Regions from separate parts of the Glutamicibacter endophyticus genome, predicted to be linked through region 4. Evidence: riboswitches for the same ligand, from Rfam matches in the RefSeq annotation. Region 4 holds a riboswitch; each other region holds the start of a gene.

Region 1 (7,095 bases), 260 kb from region 4:
GGCGGTGCTGTCTCCAATACGGTGGCCTATGAATTGCCGGCTCGATTTCAAAAAGACACCAACGATGGGCTAAAGGCGCAGATCGCCAAGCGCGCAAGCTCGATGGTGCGACAAGACATGGTGGTCGGGCTTTCCGGCGGCACGACTACCAAGGCAATTGCCACCGAACTTGGGATGCGCGAGGATCTGGTGGGCGAACCGGGGCGAACTACCTTGACCGTGGTAACCAATGCGGTGAATATTGCTGCGCTACTGGCGGTGCGACCTCATATTCGTGTGATGGTTACCGGAGGGGTGCTCAACGCCCGTTCCTACGAATTGGTCGGCCCGTTGGCCCAGAGCGCTTTAGCGAAGATCACTCTGGATCTGGCTTTCGTGGGAGTCAATGGGCTCGATCCGACGATCGGACCCATGGTTGGCGATGAGATGGAGGCAGCCATTAACGAACAGATGATTCAGCAAGCCGAACACAGCTACCTAGTGGTTGATTCCACGAAAATTGGGTCCCGGTCGTTCATTATCTTGGACCGTGAAGAAGTTGACGGCGTCATCACCGATGATCAGCTCAGCGGACCGCAGCGCGCCGAGCTTGAAGCCTCCGGGTTACCGGTGATCAACGCGGACTAAAGTACCGCCGCGGCGTCCATTACGCGCGGGGCGACCTTGGCCAGGAGCTTATCCATCCGTGGGTTGTCGTCGCGCGAGAGCGTATCGCTTACCCGTTCGAGGGCCATGAGTCCCAACCAGATTTTGGCGCGGTGGGCGGTGGCCGGATCGGGTGCAATCTTTTCGATCAACTCGCGCCCATGCCATAACCCAAGGTACGCGCTGTTGAGCGCCGGATCCCATCCGGCGGCTAAGTCCCAGTCGAGTAGCCCAACGAGTTCTCCATCGACCCAATGCATGTTATGACCCGCTAGATCGCCGTGAACGAGGCCCGCGGGAACCTGAGCCAGCAGCGGAAGCTGGGCCCACAACGCTTGGGCGGGGGCGCGGAGCTCAACGGGCAACCCGTTGTAGGTTTCGGCGATCCGTGTTTCGGTCCATGGACCTCGGAATGCGAAAGGTTCGGCTAGTAATCCCTCAAGCTCACCGAGGGGAATCCGAGCCAGCTCGGTCACCACGCGGCGTAATACCTGAGGATCGCCTTGATGCGGCGGGTGAGCGGTACCCGGAACATAACTCATCACGACCGCGTTGAGATCTTGAAACCGTCCAACGCCACTCAACGGCCGAGGGACTTGATAGTCCAGTAGTTCATTCATGCGTGCGTGCAACTGCACCGACCGCGGCATGTCGTCACTTGCCTGCTTAGTACGGGCCATTCGGATCACGGCCTGCCCTTCGGCAATGAGCACCCGGTGAAATTGCCCGCCGGTATTGATAGTGGCCTGCTCCCAGTCGACGGACGGATAAAAGTCGCGGGCAAATTCTCGTTCGGCAGTTAAAGCTAACGACGTCATCAGGATCCTCGGATTGACATGTGGGTTCAGAACCAACCTTAGCCGCTACTCGCTCAGTGCAAACACAGCAGTCACTGCCTATGATCATGGGGTGAGACCTCAACTGCCTGTCGTTACGTCCCGCGCCGATCGTTCACCACGTCTCGAAGTGCTACTGGTACTGGCCCTATCACTGGGACAAAGCGCCGTGTATTCGCTGGTCAGTTTCCTCGACAAGCTCACGCGTGCGCCGCTGGGGGAGCAAACCACGTCGCTGAATAACTCGCTAAGTACGCGGCCCTACCTAGACCTGACTTACCAGCTCCTCGACATACTTTTTGCGCTCGTCCCGGTGGTGCTCAGTCTGTACTTCCTGCGCCTGACCCTCGGTCGTACCGTCCATGACATTGGTTTCGACCTGCGGCGTCCATTCCGGGACCTGCTGATGGGTGCGGCACTTTTCCTCGCCATGGGATTAGGCACCCTGGGCCTCTACGCGGCAGGCCGGGCCCTAGGGATCACCACAGCGCTGCACGCAGCAAACTTAGCCGAATACTGGTGGAGCATTCCGGTGCTACTGCTATCCGCAGCGCGCCATGCAATTCTCGAAGAAGTCATCATGCTGGCCTTTCTCGGTGCCTACCGGAGGTTCTTCGGGCTCTCGACCATGGCGGTCATTGTGGTCTCAGCGCTCGTGCGCGGTAGCTATCACCTCTATCAGGGCGTCGGACCGTTCCTCGGCAACTTCGTCATGGGACTGGTCTTCGGCTGGATCTATCAGCGTTATGGCCGGGTAATGCCACTAGTGATAGCCCATTTCCTCTTAGACGCGGTGGGCTTTGTCGGGTTTATGCTCATTGGCCCGGCCATCGGCATCGGAAACTAGGAGACGGATCATGGACATCAGAATTGTTGCCGCCACCGAAGAGCACGGTACCGCCCTGATTTCTTTGTGGGAGGAGGCCGAGCTACTGCGACCCTGGAATGATGCTCGGGCAGATATCCGCCGCGCTATCACGGGGCCCTCGTCGGATCTGCTCCTCGGGATGGTCGACGGGCAGCTGGTCGCTTCGGTGATGGTAGGCCACGACGGGCACCGTGGGTGGCTTTATTATCTTGCGGTAGCTCAGGAGGCGCGGCGTCGAGGCTTCGGGCGTGCAATGGTGCAGGCGGGGACGAGTTGGCTTGAACAGCGAGGAGTACCCAAGGTCCAATTGATGGTGCGCGATGGCAATGAGCAGGCCCGTGACTTCTATCGCGCCTTGGGTTTTGAAAGACAACGCGTCGAGGTGCTGGGAATGGTTCTTCCACAGACGCTGGATGCATCGCCTTAAAACGTGGAGGTCGGCACGCCCCAAGGGCGTATGCCGACCTCACACTGCAAAGTTCTAAAGAACCACGGTGCCATTCGGAGTTTCGAAGGTTACCGACATGATGCCAGGAGTCCCGTTCGGCGCCTGGTAATTCATGATGACGTCGCCTAGGACTACCTCACGCGGTTGTCCAAGCCATTCGAGTACCCGATCACGTGATCCGGCGATCGAGATCTGCGAAATCGAACCGCGCGGTTCTAGCGCGCGTGAGGGGTGCAATTCCTCGGTGCCCTCGTCCCAGCGAATTAGGTAGGGGACCTGCGGATCGGCGATGAGTCCCTTGATGCCGATCTGGCGCCAAGTCAGCTCACGGCCATCTGGGAACTTGCGGTTACCCGGCACGGATTCACGACCCAGCCGTTGCTCGGCGTCCGAGAGGTCATCGAGTGAGACAACCCAGCCCATCCAGCCGCCGCCGGCCTCGGAGCGGGCCCGCACCGCTTGGCCGAAGGGGGCCTTGTCGCTGGCCGGGTGATTCAGTACCTCGACAACTTCGAGGTACTGATTGTTCGTTAGCGGAAAAATTACGTTGCGAGTTCCGAATCGTGGATGCACGCCACCTTTGACGAAATCCAATCCCAAGGTCTTGGATACCCGCTCGGCAGTAGGCATCAGCCCATCTGGGCCACAAGCGTACGAAACGTGATCTAGCCTCATCATGGCTACATCATTGCACCATGTGATTCAAGTCTCGACTTAGGGTTACCTTAGTTGAGTTTGGGCCCGTCATTGAGCCTATTTGCTGGAGTAAACCGCAGGTCGCATCCAAAGTGTTGCCCTCGAGCTGGTTTGGTCGATCACTATGCAGTGCTGCCAGAAGTGGGGCGACGGTGGTGTCTAGGTAAGCGCGCTGCGTTCTGAAGTCGCGCGGTTTTCTGTCCAGGGTTTCCCGCTTCAGGGTGCTGGTCGAATATTCTTTGATCTGATTCCCTGATTACGTGATTGTGACCCACTGCGTCACGTCAATATGTCACAGATTGCAAAATTCTTCGACAGTCGGCAGACTTATAGCTAGGTCATGAGTTCCAGCGACAAGCCCCGGCTCGCTGGACGGCAACCCTCCAACCGCGGTGGGGTGCCCCGGGTGAAGACCTGGCCCTGCACGCAGATGCGTGCTCAGGACAAGCGCGGGTTACTCCCTGGAAGGCGCCACCGTGTGGTCTTCCATGCAGGTGTGTTTTCAGTGGTGTACCCCTAACTAGTTATGAACTAATTGGAGGAAAACCATGAGCCAGAATTGGTCCTTTGAAACTCGTCAGATCCACGCAGGACAGACACCTGACCCGGTGACCGGTGCACGTGCGCTACCGATCTACCAGACCACGTCGTTCGTCTTCCCGAGTGCCGAGAGCGCCGCGGCGCGATTTGCACTTCAAGAACTTGAGCCGATCTATACCCGTATCGGCAATCCCACGCAGGAAGCCGTCGAAAACCGCATCGCAGATCTCGAAGGCGGCGTGGGCGCACTGCTACTGTCCTCCGGGCAGGCAGCAACCAGTTTCGCCATTCTGAATCTCGCCGAAGCCGGCGATCACATCGTGGCCAGCCCCAGCCTTTACGGTGGTACGCAGAACCTGCTCAAGCACACCCTGAAGCGTCTGGGCATTGAGGTTACCTTCGTGGCCGACCCGGACAATCTCGAGGCATGGCGCGAGGCCGTGCGTCCAAACACCAAGGCCTTCTTCGGTGAGGTAGTCTCCAACCCGCGCCAGGACGTGCTGGACATCGAAGGTGTGGCCGCCGTGGCCCACGAAGCCGGCGTGCCGTTGCTCGTGGACAACACCCTAGCGACGCCGTACCTGGTCCGTCCGATCGAGTGGGGCGCCGATATTGTCATTCATTCGGCCACCAAGTACCTCGGCGGACATGGCACCGCCATCGCTGGCGTAATCGTTGACTCGGGGAATTTCGACTTCGCTAAGGACCCGGAACGATTCCCGGGCTTCAACACCCCGGACGAGTCCTACAACGGCCTGGTCTTCGCCCGTGACCTTGGCGTCAACGGCATTTTCGGGGCCAACTTGGCCTACATCCTCAAGGCCCGGGTCCAGCTCCTGCGTGACCTCGGATCCGCGGTGGCACCTTTCAACGCGTTCCTGATCGCACAGGGACTTGAGACGTTGTCGTTGCGCGTGGAGCGCCACGTGGCCAATGCCAAGGCCGTGGCGGAATTCCTTGAACAGCACGAACTGGTCGAATCCGTCAGCTACGCGGGGCTTCCTTCGTCGCCATGGTACGAGCGTGGGCAGAAGTACGCTCCGCAGGGTGTTGGGGCCATCGTGGCCTTCGAAGTGGCCGGTGGCACCGCCGCCGGGCAAGCCTTTGTCGATGGACTCAAGCTTCACTCCAACCTTGCCAACATCGGCGACGTGCGCTCGCTGGTGGTGCACCCCGACTCCACCACGCACGCGCAGCTCTCCGCCGAGGAACGTCTGGCCGCCGGTGTGCGTCCGGGCCTCGTGCGGTTGAGCGTTGGCATCGAAAATATCCAGGATATTCTGGCCGATCTCGAGCTCGGCTTCGCCGCCGTAGGTGAGCTCGGCTCGAAGGAATTGCAAGAGACACGCTAAGGCATATGAGCATACCCGTGACTACCGAGCCGACGTATTCGGATCACCCGACCATCGACGGACAGGACGGCATTGTGCGCCGCCTGTCCGTGGGTGAGCACCATTTTGAAACCGGAGGGTACCTGCCCGAGGTGGAGCTGGCCTACGAAACCTTTGGCACGCTCAATGCCGAGGGCAGCAACGCGGTGCTGGTGCTGCATGCGCTGACCGGAGATGCACATGTGGCAACCGGGCATGCCGCACAGCCCGGCTGGTGGGCTGACTTCGTAGGTCCGGGGCTCACCGTGGACACGGATAAATATTTCGTGCTCAGCGTCAATATGCTCGGTGGGTGCAACGGTTCCACCGGACCATCGAGCCACGACGCGCATGGCCGTCCCTATGGGTCGCGCTTCCCGTTCACCACAATTCGCGATGCGGTGCACGTCGAGGCGAAACTCGCCGATGTCCTAGGGATCGACGTGTTTCATGCGGTGATGGGTGGTTCCATGGGTGGAGCGCGCGCTCTGGAATGGGCCGTGCAGTATCCGGATCGGGTGAGGAATCTGGTGGTTATGGCTGCCACCGGTCAGTCCACTGCCGAACAGATCGCCTTCGCTCAGGTGCAAATCGAATCGATTCGGCAGGACCCATACTTCGCTCAAGGGGACTACTACGCAAATGCCGTAGGCCCCGATGCGGGTTTGGGTATCGCCCGCAAATTGGCCCACATTACGTACCGTTCCGAGGCGGAACTGGAACACCGCTTCGGGCGGACGGCGCAGGGCCAAGAACAACCACTGGGATCTGCAACCTGGCCACGCGGTCGCTACCAGGTGGAGAGCTACCTCGACCACCAGGCCGGCAAGCTGGTCAACCGTTTCGATGCGAACAGCTATGTGGTGCTCACCGAGGCGCTGATGAGCCACGATATCGCGCGTGGTTTCGATTCCTTCGAGGCGGCATTGGCCCGGCTCGCGGAGGTCAACGTGGTAATTGCGGCAGTGCGTAGCGATCGACTGTACTTCCCGGAACAGTCCGAACGGCTGGCCGCGGCACTGCCTGTGCCGAAGCCGGTGTACTACATCGACTCACCCATTGGCCACGATGGTTTCCTGACGGACGCCAAACAGCTGCACGGGGTGCTCAGCCATCTGGTTTTCGAGCAAGAGCCCTAAATATGGAAATGCGCTACGGCCCGTAATCCGACTCCTCAGTATGCGATGGAGCTTCGCGGTTGCGGGCCGTAGTTCGTTGGCGGGAGCGCCAGAGGCACACGCCCACCCAGAGCACGGCCATAGCGCCACAGCCTATAGCTGCCCGGTCGTTCCCTGTGCCCAGAGACCAGAAGCTCAGCATGGCAAAGAGGGCGCTGATCAGCGCCGCCATGCGGACGGAGATCGACGACCGGCGCATCTGATCAGCTCCGCCGCGTCCCGGCAGTAGCCACGAAGATCATCAGCGGCTCGGTACCGGTAAAAGCGGAGTGCTGCCAGTCGCTATACACGGCCCTGAGGGTAAATCCAGCGTGTACTAGCTGTTCCGTGATGCGCTGCCGCGTGCGGAAGACTAGGTCCAGGTCCTCAACGATTTGCTGCCCCGTAGTTAGTCGCTGGGTTTCGAAACGCAGCGAAACCACCTCACCGGTTATGCCACGCAGCTGCGTGGATTCACGAAGCGGGCCGAGGGCCGCGGTGTGCCTGGTCGTACTACCTTCGCCGACCCAGGATT
Region 2 (7,095 bases), 750 kb from region 4:
GGTTGTGGCTGCCGCCAAGAAGTAAGGCCCTTTCGGCTTCACTTTGATCAATGGGTGGCATCCCGTTCCGCGTGAACGGGGTGCCACCCATTGGCGTTTTTAGTTACGAGGTACTCCCGCTAGGGGTGCGGGGTGGGACGATAACTCAACTCCTGGGTGCGTGAATCCAGCAGTCGGGCATCTAGTAGCTCCAGGTCAAAGTCGCCGACCTCGGCGAAGATCCGGTCGCTACCACTGGCACCGGTGAGCGCCGGGAAAACCGTAAGCTGCACGATATCGACCAGCCCGGCATTCAAAAGCGCTCGGTTCATCCGAATACTTCCATGAGAGCGCAGCGGCACGCTGGATTCCTCGCGCAACCGTGCCACCACCTCGGTCGCATCACCCCGCTCCAGCCGCGCATTGGGTAGCTCCAGCGGTTCGCGCAGACTTGTGGAGATCACCAGCATCGGTTGGCCGAGCATTGCGCTGACCCAAGGATCGAAGACCTCGGAATCCGGTGGCTCGGTGGCCAAGAAATGCGCGAAGAGCCGGTACGTAGCCGCACCGAGTATTAGCAGGCAGGGCTCCGAATAGATGGCTAGGCGCCGAGCCAGGAGTTCGGGGCCCTGCTTGCCCCAGTAGCCGCCCCAGTGCTCACCGGCGCTGGCATATCCATCCAGGCTTGAAAACACGTCATAGGTGAACGTTTGAGACATGCTGTCCCCCTAGCCCATTTCTGCCGACAAGGCCCGTGGACGCCTAGTCTACGCCGCGCACCGCGGGCTCAACAGCCCGAAAGCTCCCGCGCTCGATCAGGGCCTGTGGCGGTGCCCAGCGGAACGTGGTCATGAGTTAACACGGAGGCGGATCCGCCGACGCCCCGGTGCTACGCTGGGCCGTGAATCACCGGCATCAAGCAGAACAATGGGGTTTTAGCATGGGCGCAGTCTTTCCCGACCAGTCGCAGTTGGACGATTCCGCCAAGGAACGTGTGGCCGAACATCGGCGGAGTCTTGAACAGGCCGAACGTGAAGAGAACTTGCGTGAGCTCCGTGAGCGCGCGGGCTTGAGCCAGCAGGAGTTGGCCGCCCTGCTGAAGGTCAAAGCGGAGCGGATCGGCAAGCTCGAGCGCGGCGAATTCGACCGGGTGCAGTTCGCGACACTACAGCGCTATGTCGAGGCACTGGGCGGTAGCCTACGCCTCGAGGTGGACTCGACTGAGGGACCTCAGGCCTCTAGTATCCGAATCTTCTAAGCGGGCGCGCTCAGGACCCCGAGGCGGCCGCTGCAAGCCCGGCACGTAGTGTTTGGGCCTGGCCTGCCTGAAATGCCGTCTGTGTGATCAGATGGGCAATGACGCGGCGCAGGGACCACGTGCTGCCCGGCGGGGTCCATGGGGTTGGCGGAACACTTAGCCGCCGGTCGAAGACCGTGAGCGAACTGATCAGCGCATCGGTGGCCGCGGCCACCAATGCATACTGCTGCAGGGCGGCCGTTAACGAGCTCGCCGTGGCGACGGAAGGTTGGGTGTCCTGCGCTCGCTCGCCGTGTGTGATCAGCGCGCACCACCCCAGCTCCAGTTCAATGGCTAACCGCAGGGGATCTTGGAGACTGGGCCCTCCGGGGTGGGGCCGATGGGTAAATCCCTGCTCGTCGAGATCTACGTAAGCCTCGCGCAAGAGCGAACGGCTGTCTCCCAGGGCGTCGAGCAGGTCAGGAATCTCGGTGTGCATACTGGCTCCATTCGGGGTCGCCACCGGCGGTGTACTTGCACTATAGCCATTAAGACACGCCCCTGAACGGGGCTTATTTCGCGAAACAATGGCGCAATGCACCTCATGTCATCTCGTTCTGTGCGAGAGTTGAGCTATGAAATCGGCCAAGCGAACCTTGCGCGCGCGGTGGCGCCGGCTTGCCTTCGATGACGGCTTCCGGCTCGCGGTAACCTCGCTACCGCTCTTGCCTGCGCTCCTTATCGGTTCACTACTTTCCCGCTCCGACATAAATGGTGCGGCGTTGCTGGTCACCGCTGTTGGCGGTGGCTTGGCCTTGGCACTGGTGCTTAATCTTGGCTGGACACATTGGTTATATACCCGCACCGACCCACGTCTGCTCGAACGCATCGCGCGCTACCAATGGCAGCACGGGCCGAGCCAGTTGAGCCGATTCATGGGCGCACACGACGCGCAGGCGTGGTCCCTCTCGCTTGCCCTAGCCTCACTCGTGGTGGCTATCTGCCTGGTCCTCACGCCATGGGACAGCCCCAGTGCGCTCGTACCCGCGCTGGTTATCGTAACGGCCGCGGCCAGTTGGGTTTCGGTGGGTTACACTTTCGCCTTGCAGTACTTCCGGCTAAATGCCGCCGGTGAACACATTGACTTCGACATCCGCGAGGCACCGGACTTCGGTGACTTTCTTTCCATGGCGCTGATGGTCTCGGCCGCGGGAGCCTATAACGGAGGCACCCCGCGCACCCGCCAGGGCCTGCGCACCATTCGGACGCATACCTATGTGGCCTTTCTCTTCAACACCGCGGTGCTGGCGATGATTATCTCGCTGATCAGTGGCAGCATTTTGGGCTGAGCCCGCTTACGCCTTGTGAACAACGAAGATTACGCGGCGCGAGTCCGTGAGTGACGCGGCGGGTCGAATAAACCGGTGAATATTGAGCTTTGCTACGCAGTTTGTTTGACCCTCGCGTCATGTAGCCCATATTGTTCTTAACAGAATCAAGAGTGTCGACATCTAGCCCTGGCTTGTCGGCCGGCAACCCTCTCAACGGTAGTGGGGTGCTCCAGGTGACGATTCGGTCCCGTACTGGCCGTGCGGGGCAAGTACCGCACATCGAGACGAAAACCATGGAAACCCGCGGTCTCGTGCCGCAGAGCGTCCATGTCACGCATCGGTGGGCATGAGAACGAAGGATAAAACCTTGCCGCTGAACTACGATCTCGATTCTCACTCCCTGCGTACGGTCTTTGCCCGACACCCCTCAGGAATTGCAGCCCTGTGCGCCACCGTAGATGGGCGCCAAGAGGGATTCGTGGCGTCCTCCTTTACCGTTGGGGTCTCTCTCGAGCCACCGCTGGTGATGTTCGCTGTGCAAAAGTCCTCGCGAACCTGGCCTCGGTTGCGGCGGGCTGGACGCATTGGAATCTCGGTGCTCAGTGAACGCAACGAGTGGGTGTGTGCCCAGTTGGCGTCGAAGCATGGCGACCGCTTTGCCGGCGTCTCCACCGAAGTTACCGCCGACGGGGCCTTGTTGCTGGATGACTCGGCCGCCCACTTTGAAACCTCGATCTACTCCGAGGTCGATGCAGGCGATCACTGGGTGGTGCTACTGCGCGTGCATGCGCACCGGGTGGCCGAGCATGACCCGGTCGTTTTCCATGACTCGGCCATTCGCCGACTGCCCGCGCTTGTCTAGGGTCACACGCCCGACTCTGCATAAGGTATGAAAAGATTCCACATAGTTATCCACAATCCAGTGGATAACTTGTTGATAAGGGGTTGAAAACCTGTCTAAAGCCCCGGAAACGCGGTGATTCGCTGTGGACAGGCGATATCTACAGGCTGAATAACTGTGAAAAATAAACTTGTATCCACAGTACCCATTTTCTAAACGGCCTTGTCAGATGGCTATTGACAAGATGTGATTTTAATAATCCACAGAGTTCTCCCCAAGTCGTAAACAGCGAATCCACAGGGGCTTCACCTTTATCCACATATTTTGTGGATAAGTGGGTTTCGATCCGTGGTAAACGCGCCTATCGTTGGCACAGGGCGGACGAATATCCACAATGTCACGACTCAACCTGTCGGTAACGCCTGACAGTGTTGGTGAGTTGGTTAAAAGGTGGGGGCAGAGCCGCCCGGGTGGAACTCAAGGGGATGGAAGTGTCAGTTATGAGCGCTGAGCCGACGTACGAAAGCCGCGACGCGGATGCGGGGCGCACACCTCCACAGGATCTGGCCGCCGAGTCTTCCGTGCTGGGCGCCATGATGCTTTCCAAGGATGCCATCGCCGACGTCGTCGAGGTGGTGCGCGGTGCGGACTTCTACCGTCCCGCCCACGAATTTATCTATGAGGCCATCGTGGACCTGTATGGTCGCGGTGAGCCGGTCGATGCGGTGACCGTGGCCGATGTGCTGACCAAACGCAATGAGCTGGCGCGCGTAGGTGGCGCCGCCTACCTGCACAATCTGGTCCAGCAAGTCCCCACGGCAACTAACGCGGCCTACTATGCGGAGATCGTGCGTGAACGTGCGGTGTTGCGCCGCCTGGTGGATGCCGGTACGCGCATTGTGCAAATGGGCTACTCACCCGATGGCGAGGTCGATGCCATCGTCAACGAGGCCCAGGCCGAGGTCTACAAGGTCGCCGAAAACCGCAATTCCGAAGACTATGTGCGCCTGAGCGACATCATTGAAGGCACCGTCGATGAGATCGAGAACGCCGCTAACGCCGGCGATGGCATTACCGGTGTGCCTACCGGCTTCTACGAATTCGACGAGCTGACCCAGGGCCTGCAGGGCGGACAGATGATTATCATCGCGGCTCGCCCGGCGGTGGGTAAGTCCACCTTCGCCCTGGACTTCGCACGCTCGGCAGCCATCAAGCACCGTATGGCCACCGTGTTCTTCTCGCTGGAAATGGGCCGCAATGAAATCGCCATGCGCCTGCTCTCCGCCGAGGCCTCCATTCAGTTGCAGGCGCTGCGTAAGGGCGATGTGGCCGATGAGCAGTGGACCAAGATCGCTACCACCATGGGACGCCTCAACGAGGCGCCGTTGTTCATCGACGACTCACCGAATATGTCGATGATGGAGATTCGCGCCAAGTGCCGTCGCCTGAAGCAGCGCAATGAGCTACGCATGATCGTGCTGGACTACCTGCAGCTGATGAGCTCGGGAAAGCGTGTCGAATCGCGTCAGCAGGAAGTCTCCGAGTTCTCGCGTAACTTGAAGCTACTGGCCAAGGAACTGGATGTCCCGCTGATTGCGCTCTCGCAGCTGAACCGTGGTTCGGAACAGCGCACCGACAAGAAGCCCATGGTCTCGGATCTGCGTGAATCCGGTTCCATCGAGCAGGACGCCGACATGGTCATTCTGTTGCACCGCGATGACGTCTACGACAAGGAAAACCGCCCGGGCGAGGCCGATGTCATCGTGGCCAAGCACCGTAACGGTCCCACCAAGACCATCACCGTGGCCTTCCAAGGTCACTACTCTCGCTTCAACAACATGTCGAACGAGCCGAGCTAGCGGAGATTCCACTGCCGGGTCGATAGGCTGGGGCCATGTTCGAGGCTCTCACTGCATTCCTCTGGGGTTCGGTCGCCGGTGCGGCGCTGTTGCTCGGCGCGGGGCTGGCCTGGTTCCTGCGGATACCGCGTAGCATCATCTGCGCGGTGATGGCCTTTGGTTCTGGGGTGTTGATTAGCGCGCTGAGTTTCGAACTTGTGCTCGAAGCGGCGGACACCGGAGGCCTGCTGGCGACCGCCGGTGGCGTAGCCGCCGGCTCGTTGCTCTATTTCGCTGCAAACCGGCTCGTCGGCGCCCGCCCGAAGCGTAAGGCCGCGGCCAGCGGTAGCGGTGCGCAGAACAATTCGGGTATCGCCATCGCGATCGGTGCACTGATTGACGGGATCCCGGAATCGGTGGCCCTCGGAGTGGGCCTCGTGGCCGGGGGCGGGATCAACCCGACCATGGTTGCCGCGATTTTCATCTCCAACGTCCCCGAAGGGCTGGCCAGTACCGCGGACCTGAAGGCCGGAGGGCGCAGCGCAGGCTCGGTGTTCGGATTGTGGGCCGGTACGGTCGTTGCCTCCGGACTGGCCGCGGCCCTAGGCTACCTGCTGCTGGCTGGTGCGGCCCCGGAGGTGTTGGCCTTCGCCACCGCGGTGGCCGCCGGCGGCATCCTGACGATGCTCGCCGACACCATGATTCCCGAAGCCTATGCCGGCGAAGGCGACTTGACCGGTTTATTGGTCGTCTTGGGATTTCTCTCGGCCTTCGCACTGCATGTGATCGGTGGCTAGTCAGTCCTGCTGGCTTCTGGCCCAGACAGTGAAAGAATAGCTTTATGCATTCAACCGGTCCGTCCGAACGGATCCATCCCCGACCGACGACGGTCTTCAGTCCTAAGTATCTGGGCACCACTCTGGGCATGTTCGTGCTGGTGTTCATGGTGGCATTTGAGGTCATGGCGGTAACCACCGCCATGCCAGTCATCAGCGAAGCGCTACAGGGGCGCGAGCTCTACGCGCTGGCCTTCTCCGCGCCGCTAGCCAGCGGCATGGTCGGTATGGTGGCCGCCGGTGAACTGGCCGACCGGCGCGGGCCTAAGCTCCCGCTCTTCGCCTCGGTGTTGATCTTCGTCATCGGCCTACTGATCTGTGGCGTAGCAGTGAGTATGCCAATGCTCGTTATCGGCCGACTGATTCAAGGTGTGGGCGGTGGAGCCATTACGGTGGGCATCTACGTGCTGATCGCCCGCCTCTATCCGGGGCATTTGCACCCGAAAATCTTCGCGCTCTTTGCCGCCGCCTGGGTTCTCCCGGCGCTCATCGGTCCCTGGATTGCCGGGCTTGTGGCCACCTTTATCGGCTGGCGATGGGTGTTCCTGGGAGTCTTGCTGCTCGTGGTGTTTGCGTTTTCGGCCGTCGTTCCCGCCCTGCGCTCGCTGCAACCCGAACACAACGCCGAGCTGGGACCAGTCTCGGTCCGCCGACTGCTACTGGCCGCCGCTACCGCGGTCAGCGTGCTGGCGATGAGCCTCTTGGGACGCTTACCGGGTATCGGCCCGATCTGTGTGGTGGTGGCCTTGGCGGCGGCCCTGCTGGCCCTGAAGCCGTTGCTACCGGCCGGAACCCTGCGGGCGGCCCGCGGACTGCCGGCTACGGTGCTCTCCCGAGGGTTGGTGGCCGCGGCCTTCTTCGGTACCGAGGTGTACCTGCCTTATATGTTGCGTGAGGATTACGCGCTACGCCCGGATCTCGCCGGGTTGGTACTTACCGCCTCGGCGCTGTCCTGGTCGGTGGGCTCCTGGCTCCAGGGGCGTACGGGAGAGCGTTTTAGCAACGCCGCATTCATCACCGTCGGATCGCTGGC
Region 3 (7,095 bases), 100 kb from region 4:
CGCAAAACGGGCGAACCAGTGATGCTGGGTGCGCAACAGGTTCCAGCCGAAGGTTTTGTACACCAGCGTGGTCCAGCGCAGTTGGCCGCGCACCCAGCGACCTTCGGCGTTGCGCACCATGGGGCGTACGCCGAGGCGGAAGCGCTGATGGCGCACCGCGGCCGGCAGCTGATGCCCGGTCGGCGCCCACTGGGTGGCGGAGGCGTCATGCGCGTCGAAAAGCATGACCTGCAATGCCATCGGTGTGACCGGATCATTGGCCGAACCGGTCAACCCCGCTTCCGGATCGTTTTCCAGTGGCTCATACCAGGAGTTAATGGTTTCTTCCCAAGCCGCGTGGGAACGTTCGACGGTTGCCGGGGTGCCGGTCGCGGGGGTGGCGCTGGCCTGCTTGCCACTGGCGATGGCCAAGGCGGCGACATGCTTGCATTTCGGGGCCTGCTCGCAGTCACACCAGGCTTCGTCTATCTGCCAGCCGCTACCAGAACGCACCAATTTCAGGCCCGGCTCGGCCAGTAACTGAGGCTCTTCTTGCTCCTCGGCGGTCTCCAGAATCCGCCCCGTGATGGTGTGCTTCTCGTTGTCGAACTCGCAGGAGATCGTCACGGCCTCCTGCGCCGCTAACTGCTGGCCATAGAAATAGGGCGCATTGCCCAAATAAGCCAGAAGCACTCTGGAATCGAGGATCGGTGCGGCATCGTTCATCCGTATATCGTTTCACGATCCGCGCCGGGGCCGAAATTTCGGTGTCGTCTTGATGCGTTCGGCCTCCGGGGCGCGTAGCGTAGTGCCATGTCGCAGTCCTACTCACTGTTGCCCTCACGGGCCGTGAACATCACGAGCCTGGCCGAGTTCGATCGGTTGGCCACTACCGCGGTGGAAACCGATGCAGCATTGGCCCGCAATTGGCGGGTTCATCAGCTCGACTTGCGCGAGCGTACCGGGATGTTACGTCGCTTGGACTACACGGGGTGCCTTTTCATCGGGTGCACCTTCGCCGACGGGGTGCAAGAACAGGTGCAACTGCACGGGGCACTCTGTCTGGGGCAGTCGACCGAGGTCGCACCCTTCAACGCCCAACGCCGTGCGCTGTACACCGCCGAGGAGCTGTATGCCGGAATTGAACAACTCCGGTACCGGCAGGTGCCCGACGCGCTGATCTACGCCTTTGCCCAACAACAGGCGGTGCCCGGCCGGCCGACCGAGGAATTCGCGCTGGCCACAACCTTGCATGATCACCACGTCGCTCGAGCATTGGAGCACGAGGTGTATGAGGGCAGGTTTTCGCGCTCGCCGATCGTTGGGGTGATGGGCGGACATGATTGTGTTCGCGGAAGCGAGAGCTACGCCCAAGCAGTACGCCTCGGCGCGTTGCTAACACGTAGCGGGTATAGCGTGGCCACCGGGGGAGGCCCGGGTGCGATGGAGGCGGCGAATGCCGGAGCCTGGCTCGCGGGGTACGAAAACCCGCAAATTGATCAGGCCATCGACATGTTGGCCGAGGCACCCCTGGCACAGGATAGTCGCACCGCATGGGCGCGGAGCGCGCTGGCGGTGCAACAACGTTTTGCCCGGACGGGCTGTTCGCTGGGCATACCGACCTGGTTTTATGGGCACGAGCCACCGAACTTGTTTGCCAGCCACATTGCGAAGTTCTTCGCCAACTCGATGCGTGAATCGATCCTTCTCGAGCAGTCCAACGGCGGGATCATCGTGCTACCCGGATCCGCCGGTACGGTGCAGGAGATTTTCCAAGATGCGTGCGAAAACTACTATGCCCCCTCGGCCCGCGTGACCCCGATCGTCTTGGTCGGCGTCGAACATTGGACGAAAACCCTGCCGGTGTACCCCCTGCTCAAAGCGCTGTCCGCCGGTAAAGCAATGCGCTTCCGGATTGCCCTGGTGGACTCGGGGGCCGCGGCCGTGGAGTTCCTGCAGTCGGTCCAACCGCTACGCCGTCGTACCCGTGCGACGCTGCAAAGCTAGCGCGTGTACACATCACGGAACGACCTGTGACGTGGGCAACTATCTTTGCTAGCGTAGGCGCGGTCAGGCCGGTCGGAGTACCGGTTCGTACCGCATGGAGGAAACGATATGAAGAAGATGATTGCTGTGGCAGCCACCCTCGCCATTGGTGGTTTGGGCGGGTACGCGCTAGCCAGCGGTGAGCCGGCCGCCGCGGGAGCCGAGTCTCACTGTGAGGTCGCGGAATATGCCATGGGGTTGCGCTGGCAACAACAATCGGCCGAGGCCATGGCCTTGCAGGGACAAACCTACGCGTTGGCCACGCAGCAACTCGAAAAAGTGGTCCAACAGGCCTCCAAGGGACGAAGCGGCAAACTCCGCGAAGACCTGGCCATCATCACCGACCTCGATGAGACCGCCATCGATAACAGCGCCCTGCTAGCGCGCGATTTAGAAAACTGCCACGACTACAGCACCTGGGACACCTGGGACCATTGGGAACGCGAAGGCGATCCCACGCTCATCCACGGGGCCCTGGACTTCTTTAAACGAGCCGACGAGCTCGGGGTGCACATCTACTACATTTCCGATCGGACCGAAGCGAACCTCGACGATACGTTGGCGGACCTGCAGCGCCTGGGCCTACCGCAGGCCGTTGAAGACCAGGTGCTGTTGCTCGGGCCTCCCAAGGAGGAACGACGCGCTGCGGTAGAGAGCGAGCACCGTGTGGTCATGCAACTGGGCGACACGATGCATGACTTCGACGCTGCCTATGCCGGAAGCGATCTGGAAACCCAGCATGAACTGGTGCAGCAGCAAGCCGACAAGTTCGGCCGGGAATGGTTCGTCTTACCGAACCCAACCTACGGCAGCTGGTCCAAGGCCACGCTCGAGAGCTGGGATGTGGAGCCAAGCGAAGGCCGGTGAGGTTAGACGGCGGTGGTCCCGAAGAGCAGACCAAGGCAGTAGGTGACCGCCGCCGCCCCCAACCCGATGCCGAGCTGACGCAAGCCGCGCTTGAGCGGAGAGGCGCCGGAGAGCAGCCCCACCACGCCGCCGGTACCAAGCAGCGCCAACCCGACGAGGACCAGCGAGAGCACGACCGCGCCGGTGCCCGACAGACCGAAGATATACGGCAGGATCGGGATGACGGCGCCGGAGGCGAAAAAGGCGAAGGAGGAAGCTGCCGCGCCCGGGGCCGAGCCAAGCTCCTCGTGCTCCTTCTCAAGTTCTTCGGCGCGAGCCTCTGGATGCAAGGAGAAGGAAGGGTTGCAGTCACAGGTAAAAAGGCCCATGCGTTCGGCAACTCGGTGCTCGGCATCTTCGTCGCTCATGCCGCGCGCCTTGTAGATCAGCACAAGCTCATTTGCATCGAGGTCCAGGTTCGGGGCCGCCGCGAGAGTGACCTGTGTGGGCCGCGAGGCGGTCAGCAGCTCGCGTTGCGACCGTACCGACACATACTCACCGGCTGCCATGGACAGCGCGCCGGCCAAAAGGCCCGCGATACCCGAGAACAGCACGAAACCAGAGGCCACGCCGGTGGCCCCGACGCCCATGACGAGGGCCAAGTTGGAGACCAAACCGTCGTTGGCCCCGAAAACCGCGGCCCGGAAATTGCCCGAGAGGCGTGCCCGTCCCGCCGTGGCTAGCGCCCTGATGACTTCCTCGTGTACCTGTTCGTCCGCCGCCATCTGTGCGGTGGCGTCGGCATCCTTTTCGTAGGGGGAGCTACTTTCCGCGCGCTGAGCCAAGGCCAGCACGAAGACCGACCCGAAGTGACGTGCCAACCAGCGCAGGAACATGCGGCGGGTCGACGGACGCACATGGCGTGCATGCTCGCCGAGTTTGGTCCGCCAATAGGCCTCATGCCGTTCTTCGGCCTCCGCGAGCCCCAGCAGGATCTGCCGTTCTTGCCCTGTGCGGCGTTCGGCCAGCTCTCGATAGATGGCGCCTTCGGCGATTTCATCGGCCAAATAGCGCCGCCAACGGCGGATCTGTGCCGAGGTGGGCTGTGCTGACGAGCTGTCGCTACTCATGCGTTGTTGCTCCTGGGGCAAAGCCGGGCTGCTACGCCCGGCGAAGGCGAACTTCTCAGCTCCCCACACTAGCCAGCGAAGCGGGACTGGGGAATTTGGCAAGACTAAATACGCGCAGCCGGCCTCCGCGGGCTCCACGCGCGGCGGTGCGGATCAACAATTGCTGTGTTTCGGCGTCGAAGCGTGGCCGATCGACCGCGCGCGAGAGCGTACCTAGCAGTTCGTCGGGATTGGCTATGCCCCATTCTTCCCAGCGGCCCTGTCTCCGGAATCGGACAACATTGGCATGGGTATCGATCAAGGGAAACACGGCGTCGGCCATGGGCGATCCTTCGCGCTTAAGCTCTTGCCCGTGGCAATGGCACACGGACCGCTTCCTCATCCGAACCACCCATGAACTTGGGGTTGGTGTGTGGCCAGTCGGAGCTTGGCGCCACATCTCGTGAAGCTACACGGCCGATATTACCGTACGGCGTGGCCTACCGAATTCTGTTACGGCAGATTCGGGGCATGGGCGTACAGTCCGGCGAAGCCGTCGAGCTGTTCTCGCAAGATGTCGATATGACCGGCATGGCGGGCTGTTTCGCCGAACATGTGAGTGACGAGGCGGGCCAGATTGGTGTGCCGGTGTGTGACCCACCAGGTTACTTCGGCCGCGGTGGTGGGCTCGAGCTCGTCGCAGGCGGCTTCGGCGAAAGCGATGGCGCGGCGGTAGCTTTCGCAGACCTCGCGCAGGGTCAGCTCCTTTGGGACGGTGAATTCTGCCTGTGGGTCGTCGCTGGCCAGCACCTGACGCATGTGTTCGTCCTGCGGAGTTCTGCCCAGGCATTCGCCGAAGTAGGCGTACTCCGTTGCCGTCAAATGATGCACGATCCCGATGATGCTACTTCCGGTGGCGGTCATTTCCTGCCGGGCGTGGGCCTCCGACAGGTCGGCGCATTTCCATAACACTGCTTCTCGCGCCTCGTTGAGGTACTCTCGAACGCGCTGCGCGCCTGGATCCTGACTAAGACTCATGGTCCACAGCCTAGGAAGATCTCCAGCAAAAGAACAGGGGCCGCGAACCAAGTGGTTCGCGGCCCCCTGCCGGTCAGCGGGTGCCCCGGCTAGCTGCGGCGCACGCCTTCCTCGGTCGAGCGACCGGACAAGCGTTCGCTCCAGTGTGCGAGAACCGAGTCATCGGTCGGCTTGGTGGCCAAGGAAACGACCACGTAAACGATGGCGGAAATGGCCAGGCCGTAGTAGATCGGTTCGTTGGCGTACACGCCTGCGAAGGGCGCTTCGGCCTGAATCTCGAGGTAGATCATGGTGCCAAGGGTCACCAGTGCCCCGGCGGCCATGGAGGAGGCCGCACCGATTCCGGTGCCGCGGCGCCAGATCAGTCCGCCGAGGATCGAGACCAGTAGACCGCCGACGAGGATGTCGTAGGCAATGGTCAACGCGGCCACCACGTCGGTAAAGACGATGGCCAGCAACATGATCAGCACGCCGAGCCCCAGCACCCAGTAACGGTTGGACTTCACGTCTTCTTCCGGGTTGCTCTCGTGATCCACCTGCACCGTGCGACCGAATAGGTTGGCCACGACAGGCAACACGTCGTTGCGAGCAACGGTTGCCGAGGCAATCAGGGCGCCGGAGGCGGTGGACATCATGGCAGCCAAGGCGGCGGCCAGCACGATGCCGCCCAGACCGATGGGCAGCAGGTCGCTGGCCACGGTACCGAAGACAACGTCCGGGTTGTCCTTCGCGGTTTCGGCCAGTCCCGGTAGCGCCACACGAGCGCCCATACCCACCATCGCGCCGGCGACGCCGTAGATGATGCAGTAGATTCCGGAGGTCAGCCCACCCCATTGGGCGACCTTGTCGGTACGGGCGGTGAAGACGCGCTGCCAGATGTCCTGGCCGATCAACATGCCAAGGCCATAGACGACGAAGTAGGTGATGATGGTCTGGGTGCCAATGCCGTCCCAGGTGAAGAACTCGGCTTCGAGGCGGTCGCGAATAGCTGAAAGTCCGCCGGCCGACGACAGCGTGAAGGGCAACATCAGGGCAAAGACACCAACGGTGGTGATGAAGAACTGGACCTGATCAGCCAGGGTAATCGACCACATGCCGCCAATGGTGGAGTAAATCAGCACAATGGCGCCGCCGATGAGGATCGCCAGCCAGCGGTCCCAACCGAAAATGACGGTGAAGACCGTGGCGTAGGCGCCGGTGGAGGTAGCGGCCAGCATCAGCGTGTAGCCGAGCATCACCACGCCAGAGCCGTTCGTGGCCGTCTTCGAGCCATAACGCAGGCTCAGCATCTGCGAAACGGTAAAGATCTTCAAACGCTGGATTTTTGGCGCGAAGAAAAGCGATAGGGCGGCCACGCCGATACCGATGGCCGCAACGAGCCAGGCACCGGAGAGGCCAAATTTGTAACCGAGTCCGACGCCGCCGACGGTGGAGGCGCCCCCGAGCACGAGGGCTGACATGGTGCCGGTGTAGAGCACGGGGCCGAGTCGACGGCCCGCGACGAGGAAGTCCGAATTGGAGTGCGTGCGGGTCTTGCCCCACCAGCCGAAGGCGAGCATCCCTAGGAGATAAATGATGACGATGGCGCCATTGACGATTTCCATCATGGTCCCTAACTTACGAGTGCGAGTGTGTCTCCGCGTGGATGATTGCGGAAACAAAATATTTCTATTGGTAAACGAATGGTAGTTTACGATGCGTGGGCATGTAACCCCTTCCGGCGAAAATTACGTTGGATTGAACCTGGGGCACCCACCCGAGGAAAGGGGAACTGCCCGAATGAAGGCGTTGCCGGTTGAGCCGAGTGGCTCGGCCATCAATATTGGATCCCGACTGCGAGTCGCACGTCAGGCTCGTCGCCTGACCATTGAGCAGGTTGGCGAAATGACGGGCCTGACCAAGGGCTTTCTTTCGCGCGTCGAACGCGATCTCACCAGCCCGTCGGTCGCTACGTTGCTTTCGCTGTGCGAGGTGTTGGGTATCGAGGTCGGGGAGCTGTTCAGCGTGCCCGAGACGCAGATCATTCGGCTGGCCGATGCTCCGCGAATTTCCTTGGGCGGCGAGGGCATTACCGAGC
Region 4 (7,095 bases):
TGTGCCAGCGCGTTGAAACGGCGGTTGATCATCGTCAACGCGTTGCGCAGGTTCTCCTGGCGGTTCTCACCGCGGGCCAGGTTGGCGAAGTTCGTCGTAATGCGCGAGCTCGCCGACGGGGTGTAGTGCTCGTCGAAGTCAGTGGTGCTGATGCTAAAGGTAAACGCGTGTGCCATGGCGGCCAATCTGGTGCTAGGGGGCCTGAAGTAAGGCCGGGGGAAGTCGTTTCGTCAATCATGCAGTGAATCGGCGGATATCAGGTAACTCGACGTGACTATGGATTCGTATAGACTAAATCTATGGCTCAAGGAGTGAACGGTCTCACGCTGCAGCAGTTGCGCTATTTCCTCACGGTTGCTTCCGAGGGGTCGATCTCCGCGGCCGCCGACCTGCTCTACGTCGCACAGCCAACGATGTCCGCGGCGATGAAGGAACTCGAAACCCGGGTTGGGCGCAGGCTTCTGGTCCGCTCCGCGCGGGGCGTGGCCCTGACCGTCGAGGGCGGGGAATTCCTCGGCTACGCCCGGCAGGTGCTCGAACAGGTCGAACTGCTCGAACAACGCTATCTCGACCGGCCGCCGGCACCCCGCCTCCTCGGGATCTCCACCCAGCACTATTCCTTCGCCGTCGACGCCTTCGTGAAGATGGTCCAGGCCAGCGGGGCCGAGCAGTACGAGTTCTCGCTGCGCGAGACACGCACCGAGGACATCATCGAAGATGTCCGCACACTACGCAGTGAAATCGGCATTCTCTACCGCAACGACTTCAACCGGAAGGTCATCGACAAACTGCTGCGCGAGTCCCGGCTGGTGTTCCACCCGCTATTCCTCGCCGACCCGCACATCTTCATCTCGCGTAGCAACCCGCTGGCCTCGCGGGAGCGGGCGACCCTTGAAGATCTCGAGGAGCTACCGCGGCTCACCTTCGACCAGGGGGCGAGCAACTCCTTCTACTTCGCCGAAGAAATCCTCTCCACGCTCTCGAGCAAACGCGAAATTCGGGTCTCCGATCGTGCAACCATCTTCAACCTGATGATCGGACTCGGCGGGTACACGATCTCGACCGGCATCATCAGCGACGAACTCGACCCCTCGATCGTGGCCATCCCGCTGGATGTGGACGAACGCATCGAGATCGGCTGGATCGACCACGCCGCGGTCCCGCTCACCGATCAGGCCCAGCGCTACCTCGACGAGGTGCGTTCGGTGGTCGCGAGCTTCGGAGTTCACCTGCTCGGCTGACGCCAACGCTCTTCCTGCGTGTCATGAACTGTCATCGGGCGACCCGGCGCGACATCTTTTGGCGCTCGAATCCCGGAATTTCGCGGATCTTGGCTCACCGCGCATGTCATAAAGAGGCGTTCACCGGGCCGTCAATATGACGACACTGCGACATATGACGCGGATTGGCGTTGTGTGAAGCACGCGGTTCGGTGCCGTTTGCCTCCTCGGGCGCCCATGCCGAACCATGGAATTACAACACCCCATCAAGAGCGACCGAGAGATCTGGCTCGTCGACGTCGCAGCAACCATCGGGAAACCGAAAGGTGCTACCGCCAGGAACGATGGAGCAGTTCCGACAACGCCCTTGGACGTTGCGCTGTGCCTCGTACCGTGAAGGGGAGGGCAGCAACCCTCCCTACCAGGTACCTCGCATAGACGCCGATCGGTGCACTCCCTCGTGTGACGAGAAACGAGGAGGAGACATGAGCGAAGCAATGGCATCGCCACCCCGCCAACACGCACCGGTGCGCCACGTCGCCACCAGTATGCAACGCACCGGCATGCGCATCAGCGCGCACGCCTGATCTCCGCCCACCCCACCCGACATCCAACCGGCAAGGAACACGCACATATGTCACAGCCGAACAGCACCTGGCACGGGGCCACCTCAGCAGTCCACGCCGGATACTCGCCCGAGGGCCCCTACCGTCCACTCACCGTCCCGGTCTACGCCGCCGCGGCCTACGAATTCGGCTCGCACGCCGAGGCCATCGAAAAATTTGCGTTGCGCGAACCCGGATTCACCTACTCCCGCACCGGCAATCCCACGGTCGCTGCCCTCGAAGCACGCGTCGCCACCCTCGAAGGCGGGGCCCAAGCGGTGGCCACCGCCACCGGGCAGGCCGCCGTCGCCCTCTCGCTGCTGGCGCTGACCCAGGGCGCGAAGCACATCGTCGCCTCGAATAAGCTCTACGGCGGCACCGTGGACCTGTTCACCGACTCCTTCAACGACTTCGGAATCCGCGTGAGCTTTGTCGACCCGGAAGACCTCAGCGCCTGGGCCGACGCCATCGAAGAGGACACCCGCGCCTTCTTCGTCGAATCGGTCTCCAACCCGCTGTGCACGCTGCTCGACCTGCAGGGACTCTCCGAGCTAGCACACCGCCACAACATTCCGGTGGTCGTCGACAACACGTTGGCCACCCCCGCGAACTACCGCCCGATCGAGCACGGGGCCGATATCGTCGTGCACTCGGCCACCAAGGCGCTTGCCGGACACGGCCAGGTGCTTGGCGGACTGGTCGTCGACGCGGGAACCTTCGATTTCTCCGACGCCGCACGCTGGCCGCAGATCGCCGCGCCGCGTCCGCGCTACGGGCAGTACTCCCTGCTCGAACGCTACGGCAGCGCCGCCTACGCCATGCTGGTGCGCTCCAAATTCCTGCATGACCTCGGGCCCTCGCTGTCGCCGGCCGCCGCCTCCGGCATTCTCACCGGCATCGAGACGCTCAATGTGCGCACCGAACGGGTGCAGCGTACCGTGCTGGAACTTGCCGAGGCCGCCGCCGGGCACGCGCTGGTGCGCCGGGTGCACCACCCGAGCCAGCCGGGGCACCAGGACCACGAGCTGGCCGCCCACGTCGCCCCGCGCGGCACCGGCTGCGTGCTGGCCATCGAACTGGCCGACGCCTCCCTGGTCTCCCCGGTGCTCGACGCCCTGCAGCTCTTCACCCTGGCCGCAAACATCGGCGACGTGCGCTCGATGGTGGTCCACCCGGCCACCATGACCCACTGTCGACTCAACGACGAACAACTGGCCGCCGCCGGACTCTCCAAGGCAACGCTGCGCCTATCCATCGGTCTCGAGGAGCCGGCCGACCTCATCGCCGACCTGTTCCAGGCCCTGGATCACGCCGCCGCACAGATCACCCTCGCCCCGGAAGGAGCCTTCGCATGAGCACCTCACCACGCCACGGATTCAACACCCTGGCCGTCCACGCCGGCCAAGGCAAAGACCCGCACACCGGGGCGGTCATCCCGCCCATCTACCAAACCAGCACCTTCATCCAAGACGGCATCAACGTGTTGCGTGCCGGGCATGAATACTCGCGCGGCTCCAACCCCACCCGGGGCGGCTTCGAAGAGCAGCTCAGCGCCCTCGAAGGCGGGGCCGCGGGTTTCTCCTTCGCCTCCGGCATCGCCGCCGAAGACGCCCTGCTGCGCGCCGTGCTCGCCCCGGGCGATCACATTGTGCTCGGCGCCGACGGCTACGGCGGCACCAACCGGCTGATCACCCGGTTACACCACAAGTGGGGGATCAGTGCCAGCACCGTGGATATCACCAACCTCGATCAGGTGCGCGGCGCGCTGCGCCCAAACACCGCCCTGCTCTGGCTGGAAACCCCCTCCAATCCGCTGCTGGGCATCGCCGACATCGCCGGGTGGGCGGCGCTGGCCCACGAAGCCGGGGCGCTGCTCGTCGTCGATAACACCTTCGCCACCCCCTACCTGCAACGCCCGCTGGACTTTGGGGCGCATGCGGTGGTGCACTCCACCACCAAATACATTGGCGGGCATTCCGACGTGCTCGGCGGTGCGGTCATCGTCGCCGACTATCTGCACCGCGGACAGTCGCTGGCCGAGGCCGTGGGCTACCAGCAGTTCGCCGGCGGCGCGGTATCCGGGCCGCAGGATAACTATCTGGCCGCCCGCGGGCTGAAAACCCTGGGGTTGCGCATGGAACGGCACTGCGCCACCGCCGGCCGCATTGCGCACTGGCTCACCGAGCAACCGCAGGTGGCCGAGGTCTACTACCCGGGACTGGCCGACCATCCGGGCCACGAACTGGCCGCCAGCCAGCAGCGCGGTTTCGGCGGAATCGTCTCGTTGCGGCTGCACAGTGAACCCGCCGCGCGGGCGCTGGCCGAGTCGATGGAACTGTTCCAGCTCTCCGTCTCGCTCGGCGGAGTGGAATCGCTCGTGTGCTACCCGCGGGAGATGACCCACGCCAGCCTGATTGGCACCCCGCTGGAAATCCCCGGCGAACTCGTGCGCCTGTCGGTCGGGATCGAGGATACCGAGGATCTGCTGGCCGACCTCGAACGCGGGCTGGCACTGGCCGAGCGCGCGGACCAAGGCGCCGTGCTCACCGTCTAACACGCCATCCAGGCGCGCCACCCCGGCGTTGTCCACAACTCGCTCGCGCCCCGATACCGGTCACGGTGTCGGGGCGCAACCTTGTGGTTATGAGTACCGACGACGCGACCGTTCTGGCCCAGCTGGCCACCGCGGTCAGCACCCTCGAGCGGGCGAGCCTTGAGCTGCTGGGGCGCGAGATGGCCCCCGGGCATGCGGCCTACCTCGCCGCGCTCACCGACCGTGCCGAGGCGGCGTTGTCCCGTACCTACCCGGTGGTGATCGACGCACTGGAGCGAAGCGCCGCGCATCAACTCACCACCGCCTCGCTGGATCGCCTGGCCGCGCTGCCGTCGGCCCCATCGCCCCAAGAACTTCGCGCGCTTACCGGCACCCGGGCCGACGGCCGCGGCGCTTATGCAAACAGTATCGACATGCTCACATCCTGGCTGGGTGTCTCGGTGGGTGTGGCCCGGGGCCGCCAGGCCTCGGCCCGCGCGCTGATTGGCTCCGTCGCCGCGGACGGCACCCGCCGCGCCCCGCACTTCCCACTGCTGGCCGAACAATTCGCAACTCCGACCACTTCCACCACCCGTAATACCGGCACGACCCCCGGCGCGGGCGAGGCACCCGCGGTGGATCCGCGCACCCTACGCACCGCGGCCAGCACGCTGGAACGGCTATCCAACGACCTTCCCGAGGCCGACACCGATGTGCAGCGTACCGAGCTTGAACACACCGCCCTGCGGCTGATTGCCGAGGACCCGAGCACCGCATCCAAACGGCTGCGCGACGAGGGTGCCGCCCGGGTAGCGCAGCAGCGCAGCATGCGCGCGCTACTGGCCGAAGCCGGTCTATATAAACGGGGTCTGCGCAATGGGCTGATGCACTACACGCTGAAGATGCTGCCGGACCAAGCCGAGGTATTCGAGCGAACCGTCGACGAGGGTGATAACCCGCGCACAGGGGTCGGAAACCGGCTCGAACTGGCCTCGCAGGCACTCGATAGCGTCGCCCAGGCTACCGGTGCGCTCGCCGCGCCCTCGTGGGACGACGAGGAATCGATGCCGGACTGGGCCCGCGACCCGAACCCCGCGGCTCCCGACGTCGGCGCTTCTGATTCCGGCCCCGAGTCGACGGGCACCGAGATAGATAAACCCGCGGCCAGTTCACCGGCGACCCAGGAAGAGCCTATAACCGAACTCCCCGAGCTGACCGTCGAACTACGCCGACTGACCGCACTGGTCACCGCGCTGCGGACCCGCGGCAGCCGCCGCGGAACCGGCAGCCTGCCCGGTGCCAGCGTGATCGTGCATCTGGACTACGAGAAGATGCGCGCCTGCCAACTTGGGGCTGCGGTGACCGAACACGGATTGCCGCTGACTGCGGAGGAGCTACGGCTTGAACTGTGCCGGTCCGGAATCTACCCGGTGGTCTTCGGCGGCCAAGGCCAGGCGCTCGACGTGGGCCGCGCACAACGACTCTTCCCACCGCATATGCGCCGGGCGTTAGCGGCCCGCGACCGCGGCTGCATCTACCCGGGCTGTCACATGCCCGCCGGGCGCACCGAGGCGCACCACATCAAACACTGGGAAGACGGCGGAGAAACCTCAACGGATAACGGTTGTCTGCTCTGCCCGATGCACCATATTGCGGTGCACGCCGGACTGTTTAAGATCGTCACCTATGAGGACGGCTCCCCACCGGCGGTGCTGCTCCCGGACTATTTGGGACGTGGCTCCCCACCGGTGCGCAACAGTTACTGGTTCGCCGCCTAATGCAGATGGAGTGGGTAGCGCCTAGCTCTGCGCGGCGCGGTGCTTCGCCTGCAATTGCAGATAGGTCGCCGAGTTCTGCGCCAAGCCGGCCACTTCCTCGTCGGTCAGCTCGCGGCGCACCTTCGCAGGCACACCAGCGACCAGTGAGCGTGGCGGAATCTGCGTGCCTTCCAGCACGAGCGCGCCGGCGGCGATGAGCGACTGCTCGCCCACAACGGCACCGTTCATCACGGTGGCGCTCATGCCGATCAGGCATCCGTCGCCGATGGTGGCCCCGTGCACCACTGCCGAGTGACCCACCGACACCCGGTCGCCCAGGGTGCATGGGAAACCGGCGTCGGCGTGGAGCACGACGTTGTCTTGAAGATTGGTGCCGGCTCCGACCCGGATAGGGGCGGAGTCCCCGCGAACGGACACGCCGTAGAAGGCGCTGGCCTCGTCGCCTAGCTGCACGTCGCCGCTGAGAACCGCGGTGACGGCGAGGAATACGTCCTGACCGACGGTGGGGGTGTGGTCGTTGATGGTAATGAGGTGAGCCATAGCACTACTGTAGGCGCCGCCGGGGTCCGCTGGTCAATCCGTGCCAAAGCATGTCGCCGACGCCCGACGAGCCGATGACTGCTAGGCTGACATGGGAATTTATCCGATGGACGAAAGGCGAGGGGTGTTGTGGCCGCAGAGAATGACGTACTGAAGCGGCTGATACGTTTCGCCGGCGTCGGAGGTTTCTGCTTCGTGCTCACCCTCGCGGTGAACTATGGGCTGAAGCTGACCGTGTTGGGAGCGCATCCCACCACCGCCTTTCTGATTGCGAACTGCGTAGCCACCGTGGTGTCCTTTCTTCTTTCGCGGCACTATACCTTCCAGGGGCGCAACAACGCCCTGGCCAAGCGCTATCAGGCTCCGGCTTTCGTGATCGTCTCGGCGTTGGCCGTGGTGATCAATTCGGCGCCGCTCTA

What was found. Region 4 has a riboswitch for S-adenosylmethionine ahead of ACJD00_RS03275 (O-acetylhomoserine aminocarboxypropyltransferase/cysteine synthase family protein). Riboswitches for the same ligand answer to the same signal wherever they lie in the genome.
Region 1: another riboswitch for S-adenosylmethionine. It lies ahead of ACJD00_RS04465 (bifunctional o-acetylhomoserine/o-acetylserine sulfhydrylase); the one in region 4 lies ahead of ACJD00_RS03275 (O-acetylhomoserine aminocarboxypropyltransferase/cysteine synthase family protein).
Region 2: another riboswitch for S-adenosylmethionine. It lies ahead of ACJD00_RS16040 (flavin reductase family protein); the one in region 4 lies ahead of ACJD00_RS03275 (O-acetylhomoserine aminocarboxypropyltransferase/cysteine synthase family protein).
Region 3: another riboswitch for S-adenosylmethionine. It lies ahead of ACJD00_RS02805 (hypothetical protein); the one in region 4 lies ahead of ACJD00_RS03275 (O-acetylhomoserine aminocarboxypropyltransferase/cysteine synthase family protein).

Annotation. Positions count from the first base shown of each region.
Region 1 is NZ_CP174200.1:933,750-940,844, forward strand. Features, by position in the region: gene ACJD00_RS04440 (DeoR/GlpR family DNA-binding transcription regulator) at 1-627, shown strand, start outside; gene ACJD00_RS04445 (aminoglycoside phosphotransferase family protein) at 624-1,463, opposite strand; gene ACJD00_RS04450 (CPBP family intramembrane glutamic endopeptidase) at 1,555-2,328, shown strand; gene ACJD00_RS04455 (GNAT family acetyltransferase) at 2,339-2,776, shown strand; gene ACJD00_RS04460 (VOC family protein) at 2,831-3,475, opposite strand; SAM riboswitch class IV at 3,830-3,949, shown strand; gene ACJD00_RS04465 (bifunctional o-acetylhomoserine/o-acetylserine sulfhydrylase) at 4,042-5,385, shown strand; gene metX (homoserine O-acetyltransferase MetX) at 5,391-6,542, shown strand; gene ACJD00_RS04475 (class I SAM-dependent methyltransferase) at 6,785-7,095, opposite strand, start outside.
Region 2 is NZ_CP174200.1:3,442,501-3,449,595, reverse strand. Features, by position in the region: gene rplI (50S ribosomal protein L9) at 1-25, shown strand, start outside; gene ACJD00_RS16060 (dihydrofolate reductase family protein) at 120-698, opposite strand; gene ACJD00_RS16055 (helix-turn-helix domain-containing protein) at 920-1,237, shown strand; gene ACJD00_RS16050 (DUF664 domain-containing protein) at 1,248-1,715, opposite strand; gene ACJD00_RS16045 (DUF1345 domain-containing protein) at 1,852-2,565, shown strand; SAM riboswitch class IV at 2,710-2,825, shown strand; gene ACJD00_RS16040 (flavin reductase family protein) at 2,894-3,409, shown strand; gene dnaB (replicative DNA helicase) at 3,889-5,247, shown strand; gene ACJD00_RS16030 (ZIP family metal transporter) at 5,283-6,023, shown strand; gene ACJD00_RS16025 (MFS transporter) at 6,068-7,095, shown strand, end outside.
Region 3 is NZ_CP174200.1:570,479-577,573, forward strand. Features, by position in the region: gene ACJD00_RS02785 (SNF2-related protein) at 1-705, opposite strand, end outside; gene ACJD00_RS02790 (LOG family protein) at 793-1,986, shown strand; gene ACJD00_RS02795 (5'-nucleotidase, lipoprotein e(P4) family) at 2,095-2,892, shown strand; gene ACJD00_RS02800 (VIT1/CCC1 transporter family protein) at 2,895-4,001, opposite strand; gene ACJD00_RS02805 (hypothetical protein) at 4,057-4,323, opposite strand; SAM riboswitch class IV at 4,339-4,449, opposite strand; gene ACJD00_RS02810 (DinB family protein) at 4,494-5,018, opposite strand; gene ACJD00_RS02815 (sodium:solute symporter) at 5,108-6,622, opposite strand; gene ACJD00_RS02820 (helix-turn-helix domain-containing protein) at 6,798-7,095, shown strand, end outside.
Region 4 is NZ_CP174200.1:674,340-681,434, forward strand. Features, by position in the region: gene ACJD00_RS03265 (DUF1852 domain-containing protein) at 1-176, opposite strand, end outside; gene ACJD00_RS03270 (LysR family transcriptional regulator) at 300-1,241, shown strand; SAM riboswitch class I at 1,481-1,571, shown strand; gene ACJD00_RS03275 (O-acetylhomoserine aminocarboxypropyltransferase/cysteine synthase family protein) at 1,855-3,180, shown strand; gene ACJD00_RS03280 (cystathionine gamma-synthase) at 3,177-4,379, shown strand; gene ACJD00_RS03285 (hypothetical protein) at 4,469-6,136, shown strand; gene ACJD00_RS03290 (gamma carbonic anhydrase family protein) at 6,158-6,676, opposite strand; gene ACJD00_RS03295 (GtrA family protein) at 6,806-7,095, shown strand, end outside.